Regions from separate parts of the Streptomyces sp. NPDC021224 genome, predicted to be linked through region 1. Evidence: riboswitches for the same ligand, from Rfam matches in the RefSeq annotation. Region 1 holds a riboswitch; the other holds the start of a gene.

The links. Region 1 has a riboswitch for cobalamin ahead of metE (5-methyltetrahydropteroyltriglutamate--homocysteine S-methyltransferase). Riboswitches for the same ligand answer to the same signal wherever they lie in the genome.
Region 2: linked by a shared signal. The riboswitch ahead of ACH4PY_RS30555 (CbtB-domain containing protein) and the one ahead of metE (5-methyltetrahydropteroyltriglutamate--homocysteine S-methyltransferase) in region 1 are both predicted to bind cobalamin.

What each region holds. Positions count from the first base shown of each region.
Region 1 is NZ_JBIRPW010000016.1:132,912-138,009, forward strand. It holds gene metE (5-methyltetrahydropteroyltriglutamate--homocysteine S-methyltransferase) at 1-2,128, opposite strand, end outside; cobalamin riboswitch at 2,297-2,518, opposite strand; gene ACH4PY_RS30050 (hypothetical protein) at 2,609-3,022, shown strand; gene ACH4PY_RS30055 (NAD(P)/FAD-dependent oxidoreductase) at 3,033-4,280, opposite strand; gene ACH4PY_RS30060 (alpha/beta fold hydrolase) at 4,355-5,098, opposite strand, start outside.
Region 2 is NZ_JBIRPW010000017.1:45,110-50,207, reverse strand. It holds gene ACH4PY_RS30570 (ABC transporter substrate-binding protein) at 1-489, opposite strand, end outside; gene ACH4PY_RS30565 (putative protein N(5)-glutamine methyltransferase) at 836-1,714, shown strand; gene ACH4PY_RS30560 (HoxN/HupN/NixA family nickel/cobalt transporter) at 1,776-2,846, opposite strand; cobalamin riboswitch at 3,058-3,199, shown strand; gene ACH4PY_RS30555 (CbtB-domain containing protein) at 3,235-3,450, shown strand; gene ACH4PY_RS30550 (CbtA family protein) at 3,514-4,374, shown strand; gene ACH4PY_RS30545 (hypothetical protein) at 4,371-5,098, shown strand, end outside.

The sequences.
Region 1 (5,098 bases):
AGTGGATGTCGTAGACACCCGGTCCGGCCTCGCGCGGGTACCCGTGCGCGGCCAGCTCCCGGGCCACCTGCATGTGGGAGCGGGCCGCCTCCAGGCTGATGACGTCCGCGTCGAGGTCGTCGATGGCCTGGACGATGTCCCCGAACTCCGCGTAGCACATGTGCGTGTGGACCTGGGTGTCCGCGCGCACCCCGGCGGTGGTGAGCCGGAAGGCCTCGGTGGCCCAGGCCAGGTACGCCGGGCGGTCGGCGGACCGCAGCGGCAGCGTCTCGCGCAGCGCGGGCTCGTCCACCTGGATGACGGCGGTGCCCGCGGCCTCCAGGTCGGCGACCTCGTCGCGCAGGGCCAGGGCCACCTGCCGGGCGGTGTCGGCGAGCGGCTGGTCGTCGCGCACGAAGGACCAGGCGAGCATCGTGACGGGGCCGGTGAGCATGCCCTTGACCGGCCGGTCGGTGAGCGACTGGGCGTAGGACGTCCAGCGGACGGTCATGGGCTCGGGGCGGGAGATGTCACCGGCGAGGATCGGCGGCCGCACGTAGCGGGTGCCGTAGGACTGGACCCAGCCGTGCCGGGTGGCCAGGTAGCCGGTGAGCTGCTCGGCGAAGTACTGCACCATGTCGTTGCGCTCGGGCTCGCCGTGCACCAGGACGTCCAGGCCGGTCTTCTCCTGGAAGGTGATGACCTCGCGGACCGCGTCGCGCATCCGCTCCTCGTACCCGGCGGTGTCGATCCGCTTGCCGCGCAGGTCGGCGCGGGCGGCGCGCAGGTCGCCGGTCTGCGGGAAGGAGCCGATGGTCGTGGTGGGCAGCAGCGGCAGCCGCAGCCGGGCCCGCTGGGCGGCGGTGCGCTCGTCGTACGGCTGGGTCCGCCGGGTGTCGGCCTCGGTGACGGCCGCGGCCCGCGCCCGGACGGCCGGGTCGCGGGTGAGCGGGGACCGCGCGCGCGAGTCGAGCGCGGCGCGGTTGGCGGCCAGTTCGGCGGCGACGGCGTCCGTGCCGTGCGACAGGCCCGCGGCGAGGGTGGCGATCTCGGCGGTCTTCTGCCGGGCGAAGGCGAGCCAGGGCAGCACCCGCGGGTCGAGGTCGGCCTCGGCGGCGGCGTCGAGCGGCACGTGCAGCAGCGAGCAGGACGCGGCCACGTCGACCCGGTCGGCCAGGCCCAGCAGGGTGCCGAGGGTGGCGAGCGCCTTGCGCAGGTCGCAGGTCCAGATGTTGCGGCCGTCCACGACGCCCGCGACCAGGCGCTTGCCGGGCAGGCCGCCGACGGCCGCGAGGCCGTCCAGGTTGGTGGCTGCCGGGCCGGTGAAGTCCAGGGCCAGGCCCTCGACGGGGGCCTCGGCCAGCACCGGCAGGGCGTCGCCGAGCCGGTCGAAGTAGGAGGCGACCAGCAGCTGGGGGCGGTCGGTGAGGGAGCCCAGCGCGCGGTAGGCGCGGGCGGCGGCGTCCAGTTCGGCGGCGTCCCGGTCCTGGACGAGGGCGGGCTCGTCGAGCTGGACCCATGCGGCGCCCGCCGCGCGCAGGTCGGCGAGCACGGTGGCGTAGACGGGCAGCAGCCGGTCCAGCAGGCTCAGCGGCTCGAAGTCCGCGGGCGCGCCGGGCGCCGGCTTGGCCAGCAGCAGGTAGGTGACGGGGCCGACGAGCACCGGCCGCGGGGTCAGGCCCAGGGCCAGCGCCTCGCCGAACTCGGCGAGCTGCTTGGCCGGGTCGGCGGTGAAGACGGTGTCGGGCCCGAGTTCGGGCACCAGGTAGTGGTAGTTCGTGTCGAACCACTTCGTCATCTCCAGCGGCGCGACGTCCTGCGTGCCGCGGGCCATGGCGAAGTAGCCGTCGAGCGGGTCGGCGTCGACCGCGGAGCGGTGCCGCGCGGGGATCGCGCCGACCATGACGCTGGTGTCGAGGACGTGGTCGTAGAGCGAGAAGTCGCCGGTGGGCACCTCGTCGACGCCGGCCTCGGACAGCTGCCGCCAGTTCGCCCGGCGCAGTTCCGCCGCGGTACCGCCGAGCGTCTCGGCGCTGACGCGGCCCTTCCAGTAGCCCTCGACGGCCTTCTTCAGTTCCCGGTCGGCACCCTGGCGGGGGTAGCCGTACACGGTGGCCCGTGCTGCCGCGGCTGCGGGCTTGGTTGTCACGGAGATCTCCTTCACGAGATGGATCCCTGAGATCCCGGCGACGGGACGGGGGCGTGAAGGGTGGCGCAGCCGGGCGGTCCCGGAGTTCCCCCCGAAAGGGGTACGTCCGCCCGCCGTTTGTCTGTCGCCGACCCGCCCTCGAGGTCACCGGGATGTCCGTACGCGATCGGTCGCGTACGGGCAACGGGCAGGTCTTCGGACTCGCGGGCACTCTGCCGGGAGGCAGTTGTCCTACTGGCCGTCGCTTCCCAGGTCCGCGGCCCGGACCCAGTGCGTATGACGGCGGTCGTTCCCACTCACCGCTGCGGGGCAGTCCCGGATTCCCACCGGGTTCCCTCTTGCGACGCGCCTGCCTGGCGGGCAGGGCGAACCAGTTGCACCTCCCAGCCTAGAACGCCGGACAACTTCCGGCTGCCGTTGTCCACAACCCGGAGCGATGTCATATTAAGGTTAGGCTTACCTAAATAACGAGGAGGACGTGTGACCAGGACCGCCGACCGGTGCGAGCCCTCCGCCGCGGAGCGCGTACGCAGCATCCTGACGGCCGCGGGCTCCGCCGCCGTCACGGCCAACGGCGCGCACGAGGACTTCCTGACCGGGGTGGACGCCGACCTCGACGGCGGGACCCTGCTGCTGACCGTCCCCGTGGACAGCGGCGCCGCCGCCGAGGCCTCCCGCGGCCCGGCGGTCGGCATCCCCGCGGTGCTGGAGTGGACGGACCTCGCGCCCGTTCCGGTACGCGACCGGGTCCGCGCCCAGGTACGGATCACCGCCCGGCTGCCCTTTCCGCACCCGCTGACCGGGCCCGACGAACTGGGCCACCACATCCACGCCCTGCTCACCCGCGCCTTCCACGAGCGGCACCACACCCGGTACGGCCGTCGGCGCCGGTGACCGGACGCCGCTACCCACCGGCCGCGCGGTCGGCGAGGATCTCGCGGGCGGCACGGGCACCGGAGGCGAGGGCGCCCTGCACGGAGCCGGTGGCGCGGTGGTCGCCGCAGACGTGCACACCGGGGGAGTGGCGCGTGCTCCGGGAGAGCGGCCAGGGCGGCGGCATCGCCGGCAGCGCCTCCGGCACCGGGTAGACGGCCACCGGCTCCCAGCCGCCGGTGTCCGTCCCGTACAGCTCGGCAAGCACGCCGCGCACCCGCGCCTCCCGCTCCTCGGGGGCGTCCGCGCCCAGCACCGAGGTGGCCACCAGCGCCCGCCCGCGCGGCGCGTACGACGGCGCGACCTCGCTGATCACCACCGTGTTGAGCACCCGCCGCGCACTGTCCACGACCAGCGTGGGTTCGGCCAGCGGCGGCCGCGGGACGGCGTGGTAGTACGTGGTGACCGCGCGCACCGGCGGCACGGCGAGTCCCGGCAGCAGCTCCGCCGCGGCCCCCGGCCCGGTCGCGACGACCACCGTGCGGGCCGACTGCTCGCTGCCGTAGGCGGTCAGCACCCCCGTACCGGTCAGCCGCTCCACCGGGACGCCCAGCTCCACCGTGCCGTCGGGCAGGTCCGCGGCGAGCTGCTCGGGCACGGCGGCGACGCCGCGCGCGGGCAGGCACAGCCTCCCGCGCATCATCGAGCGCCACACCAGGTGGAAGTAGCGGCTGGAGGTCTCAAGGTCGTCCTCCAGGAACACGCCCGACAGGAACGGCCGCAGCAGACGTTCCACCATCTCCTCGCCGATCGCGGCGTCGGCGAGCGCGGTCCTGGTCGTACGGTCCGGCGCCCGCCGGAGCATCCGCGGCGGGGTGAGCAGATCGCGCGCGCACAGCATCACCAGCGCGGACACGTCCCGCAGCGAGCCGAGCCGGCCCGGCAGCAGGTCGGCGGCCTGCCGCGGGGCGCGGGTCGGATCGGCGAAGCGCAGCGTGCCGCGCGGGGTGTGCACCAGGAAGCCGGGGCCGAACGGCCGCGGGTCCAGCTCGCCCACCCGCAGCCGACGGCGCAGCTGCGGGTAGGACGGGTTGACCACCTGGAAGCCGCGGTCGAGGCGGAAGCCGTCCCGCACGTCGGTGCGCATCCGGCCGCCGACGCCGTCCGACGCCTCCAGCACCCGCACCCGCAGCCCCGCGGCCACCAGGTCCTGCGCGCACGCCAGCCCCGCGAGCCCGGCGCCGACCACCACCACGTCCACCGCTGCCTTCGCCGTCACCGCGCTCTCCGTCCGCCGGACCGGGCCGTCCCCCGGCGGCGCGGGCGGACCGCGGCGCCGGGGGACGGGAGGGGTCACTTCGCCAGGAACTCCAGCAGGTCCTTGTTGAAGCGCTCCTTGTCGCCGGGCACCAGGGCGATGCCGTGCGAGCCGCCCTCGTAGACCTTCAGCTCGGCGTCCTTGACGAGCTTCGCCGTCTTGGCGCCGGTCGCCGCGAAGGGCACGACCTGGTCGTCGTCGCCGTGCACGACGAGCGTCGGGACGTCGAACTTCGCGAGGTCCGCGTGGAAGTCGGTCGACGCGAAGGCGTCGACGCAGGCCACACCGCCCTCGATCGTCTCGTCCATCGCCATCAGCCAGAAGGCGTCGCGGTTGCCCTGGGTGACCTTGTTGCCCTCGCGGTTCGCGCTGAAGAACCCCTCCGAGGTGTCCTTCCAGAACTGCGAGCGCTCCTCGATGATGCCGGCCTTGATCTCGTCGAAGACCTTCTGCGGCACGCCCTCGGGGTTGTCGGGCCCCTGGAGCATCAGCGGCGGGATGGCCGAGAGCAGGACCGCGGAGCGGACCCGCCCGGTGCCGTGCCGCCCGATGTAGCGGGCCAGCTCGCCACCGCCCATGGAGTGTGCCACGAGCGTGACGTCGCGCAGGTCCAGGGAGGTGATCAGGTCGTCCAGGTCGTCCGCGAAGGTGTCGAAGTCGTAGCCGTCGAACACCGGGGTGGAGCGCCCGTGGCCGCGCCGGTCGTGGGCGATGCCGCGGAAGCCCGCGTCGGCCACCGCCTTGAGCTGGTCCTGCCACGCGTCGCCGCTCAGCGGCCA
Region 2 (5,098 bases), on a different contig from region 1:
CTGCTGCCACACGGTCTTGTTGTAGACGAAGCCGTCGGCGTTGGCGAAGTTGGCGATGCCGTAGACCTTGCCGCCGACGGTGGCCTTCTCGGTGAAGGTGTACTTCTTGCCCAGCTCCTCCGCCGTGCCGAGCGACGCGAAGAACTTCGGGTAGTCGGCGGTCTTGACGGCCGCCGGGATCATGAGCACGTCGCCGTAGTTCGACGTGTTCATACGGATCTTGACCTCGCCCTCGTAGTCCGTGATCCCCTCGAAGGTGACATGGACCTTGGGGTAGATCTTGTTGAACTGCGCGGCGTACTTCTTCATCGTGCCGTCCTGCACCAGGTCGGTGCGCTGGGTCAGGACCTTGACGTCCCCGGTGACCTTGGACGGATCGGTCGGCGAGGCGGCCGACTCGCCGCCGGACGACGAGCCTCCGCCACCGCAGGCCGTGGCCAGCAGCGCCATCACGGCGACCAGCGAACCGGCGAGTGCTGTGCGCTTCATCTGCTCCCTCTCCGTTTCCACGACGTCCGACCGAGTCCAGCGGGACGACGGCAACTTAAGCGATTCAGTTGCAGAACGACCGCACTATTGCATTGGGTTGTTGGCCGGTAAAGACGCTGATTCCGCGCTGATGCTCAACCGTTACATATCGATTCGGTGCCAACACCCGCCGGTGCTGGGGTAGGTTGGGCGCCGACCGGCGGCGAGGCCGCCGGCACGCGCCACGACTGGCAGGGGAGGTGGGACCGATCACCGCGCGTACGCACCGCACGTTCCCGCCGTCCGGCCGCGGCCCCGGGGCTTCCTGACCGGGTCCGCCGGCCGCCGCACCCGCCGAGAGGCCGCCATGCCGCACACCCCGGAATTCGCCGGACCCCTGTCCGTACCTCCCGTCCTTCCCGTACCGGGATCCGCGCCGGAATCCGGTACGGAATCCGCGCACGCCGCCGTCACCGCCCGCCTCAGGGCCGCGGGCTGCGTCTTCGCCGAGGACGAGGCCCGCATCATCCTGGACACCGCCGCCACCCCCGCCGAGGCCGCCGCGATGACCGCCGCGCGCGCCGCCGGGCGGCCGCTGGAACACGTCGTCGGCTGGGCCGAGTTCTGCGGTCTGCGGATCGAGGTCGGCGAAGGGGTGTTCGTGCCGCGGCGGCGCACCGAACTGCTGGTGCGCGAGGCCGTCGCGCTCGGCCGCGCCGCGTGCGCCGCGCGCGGGCGGTCGGTCGTGGTCGACCTGTGCTGCGGCTCCGGTGCGGTCGGCGCCGCACTCGCCGCGGCCCTGGGGCGTACCGAACTGCACGCCGCCGACCTCGACCCGGCCGCCGTCGCCTGCGCGGCGCGCAACGTCGCCGCCGTCGGCGGCCGGGTGCACCGCGGCGACCTGTTCGCGGCGCTGCCCGCGGCGCTGCGCGGCACGGTCGACGTGCTGGCCGCCAACGTGCCCTACGTGCCCACCGGCGCGGTCGCCCTGCTGCCGTCCGAGGCCCGCGACCACGAGGCCCGGCTCGCCCTCGACGGCGGGCCCGACGGCCTGGACGTGCTGCGCCGGGTCGCCGCGGAGGCCGCGCGATGGCTCGCCCCCGGCGGCTCCGTCCTGGTCGAGGCGGGCGAGCGGCAGGCAGCCGCGGCCGCCTGCGTCCTCACCGGCGGCGGCCTGTCGGCCCGTACCGTCACCGACGACGACCTCGGCGCGACGGTCCTCGTCGGCACCCGCCCCGCGTCCTAGACGGCGAAGGCCCGTACCCCCGCGCGAGGGGGTACGGGCCTTCGCCGTGACGGTGTGCGGGTCAGTCCGGCTGCTCGGCGGTGCGCAGCCCCGAGGACCACTTCTCCTCGATGTTGCCGAACTTCCACACCGCCACCGCGACCGCCCAGGTGGCGAAGAAGAGCCCGACGATCACGTAGCCGACGATGTTGAGGTCCAGGCCGCCGATCCAGTCCCAGAAGGCGCCGTGCAGACCGGCCTTGTCGCTGACCAGGCCCAGCAGTTCCACGGTGCCGATGATGAGGGCCACCGCGACCGACAGGCCGGTGATGGTGAGGTTGTAGTAGACCTTGCGGACCGGCTTGGAGAAGGCCCACTCGTAGGCGAAGTTCATGAACGAGCCGTCGATCGTGTCCAGCAGGCACATGCCCGCCGCGAAGAGCACCGGCAGGCACAGGATCGCGTACCACGGCAGGCCCGAGGCGGCGCCGGACCCGGCCAGCACCAGCAGGGCGATCTCGGTCGCGGTGTCGAAGCCCAGGCCGAAAAGCAGCCCCAGCGGGTACATCTGCCAGGGCTTGGTGATCGACTTCATCACCCGGCCGAGCAGCCGGTTCATGAACCCGCGGTTGTTCAGGTGCTCTTCGAGCGCCGCCTCGTCGAAGTGCCCGCCGCGCATCTGCCGGAAGACCTTCCAGATCCCGGCCAGGATCAGCAGGTTGATGATCGCGATGGCGTAGAGGAAGGTGCCGGACACGGTCGTGCCGATCCAGCCGGTGACGGTGTGCAGCTGCGAGTCGTCGTTCTGGACCGGGTCGGAGAGCGACTTGATGCCCAGCGACAGCAGTACGGCCAGTCCGAAGACGATGCTGGAGTGGCCCAGCGAGAACCAGAAGCCCACCGACAGCGGGCGCTTGCCCTCGTGCATGAGCTTGCGGGTGGTGTTGTCGATCGCCGCGATGTGGTCGGCGTCGAAGGCGTGCCGCATGCCGAGGGTGTACGCGGTCACGCCGATGCCGATGCCGAAGGACTTGGTGCCGACGCTGTAGTGCTCCGGCGCCACGATCGCCACCAGGGTGAACCAGCCGATCACATGGAGCGCGACGATGAACGCCGCCATGCCGCCGAGCCGGGTCCACTCCGCCCGGGTCATCGAGCTCCTCATCCGTCGCAGGCGCGATCCGGCAGGTGCCGGGGCCTCGGTGGTGCTGCTCATTCCTTCGTCCTCCGGGGAGCGGCCGGTGTGTCGCTAACCGCATCAGCGTACTAGTTGCGAACGATGTGCAATAGGCCGCCCGGCCCCCGGAGAGCTTGATCACATCGGCGGAACCCCTGGTGATCGCCGGTTCGCCCTGATTGACGCATGACAGAACGGAGCCCTACGCTCACCGGGTAAGTGATGACATGGGGAAGCCGGTGAGACTCCGGCACGGTCGCGCCACTGTGATCCCGCCGCCTTCGGGCGAGACGGGAAGTCAGATACCCGCTCATCACGACGCCCAGCAGACCAGGGACGCACGATCCCCGAAGGAGGGCTCATCTTGAGCAGCATTTCCCCCGCCCGCCCCGCCGCCACACCGGTCGTCCTGCCGGTCACCAAGGCTGCGGTCTGGCTCGTCGGCGCCACCGTCCTCGCACTGCTCGCCTACTACTTCATCGGCGTCGACCAGGGCGCCGTCTCCGTGTTCGGCAAGGACATGCACATCCACGAGTTCGTCCACGACGCCCGGCACTTCCTCGGCTTCCCCTGCCACTGACGGCAGCGGGCCCGCCCGCAAGCCCCCGCGTCCCCTGTCCCCCTTCACAACGGACAACTCGACATGGAAAAGAAACTCGTGCTGCGCGGCGTCCTCGCCGGCGCAGTCGCCGGGCTGCTCGCCTTCGTCTTCGCCCGCATCTTCGCCGAGCCGTACATCAGCAAGGCCATCGACTACGAGAGCGGCCGCGACGCCGCGCAGACCGCCCTCGACAAGGCCGCCGGGATCGCCCCCGAGGCCGCGGGCTCCGACCTGTTCAGCCGCACCGTCCAGGCGGACGTCGGCATCGGCGTCGGCATGGTCGTCTTCGGCATGGCCATGGGCGCGCTCCTCGCCGTCGCCTACACCGTCTGCCTCGGCCGGGTCGGCGGGCTGCGCGCCCGCAACCTCGCCCTGCTCGTCGCGGGCGGCGGCTTCCTCGGCATGTACCTGGTGCCGTTCCTCAAGTACCCGGCCAACCCGCCGGCCATCGGCCACGAGGAGACGATCAGGGCCCGCAGCGGCCTCTACCTGATCATGGTGGTGTGCTCGGTCGCCTTCCTCGTCGGCGCCGTCTGGCTGGGCCGCCGGCTCCAGGCGCGCTTCGGCAACTGGAACGCCACACTGCTGGCCGGTGCCGCGTTCGTCGTCGCCATCGGCGCGGTCATGCTGCTCCTGCCCTCGCTCGGACACCTGGGCTGGAACAAGGAGCACTACGGCGACCACGCCACCGAGACACCCCAGCCGCTCACCGACCCCAAGGGCGACATCGTCTTCCCCGGCTTCCCCGCCGACGTGCTGTTCGCCTTCCGCTTCTACTCCGTGGGCGCGCAACTCCTGCTGTGGTCCGCGCTCGGCCTGGTCTTCGCACCGCTCGCCGAACGCGTCCTGCGCCCCGCGACGGCAGCCGCGCCCGCCCGCGGGACGGCGCCGTCCCCCGCATGACAGCGCACGTACCGGGAACGGGGGACCAGGGCGCGGTGATCGACGAGATCACCGCGCTCGGGCCCTTCTTCGCGTTCACGACACACCCGGACCCGGCGGCGGACCCGGACCGCGCGGCGCCCGGCCCGGCGGTCGGCGCCGGGTCCGGCGAACCGGTGTGGCAGGCCCTCGACGGGCCCGCCGTCGCCGCCCGGGCCGAGGCCGTCCGGGCGTGGCTGGCCGCCGCGAGCGGGCGGCCGCCCGACGCCGTCGAGGCCCGCGTCGGCGCGTCCGTCGCCCACCTCGGCCTCGCCGCCCGCCTGGTGTCACCCGCCCTGGCCGCCGCCGTCCTGCACGGCGTGCTCCTGGACCACCGGCTCGCCGCCGTCCGCTGGCAGCCCGTCCTCGGCGGCCCCGCGCCCCTGTCGCTGCCCGCCGCTGCGCTGCGCGGCCCCGCCCTGCCGCCCGCGCCGCTCGCCGACGCCTTCGCCGCCCGGCTGCACGACGGCCCGCTCGCCGAACTCGCCGCGCTGCACGCCCCGCTCGGCGTCTCCCGGCACATCCTGCTGGGCAACACCGCGTCCGCCGTCAACGGCGCCGCGGCCATGATCGCCGGCGCCCGGCCCGACCTGGCCGCCGCCACCGCGCGGTTCGCCACCGCGCTGCTGGACCGCGCTCCGCTGCGTGCCCAGCGCGCCCGCACGCCCGCGGGGGCCTTCCGCCGCCGCAGCTGCTGCCTGATCTA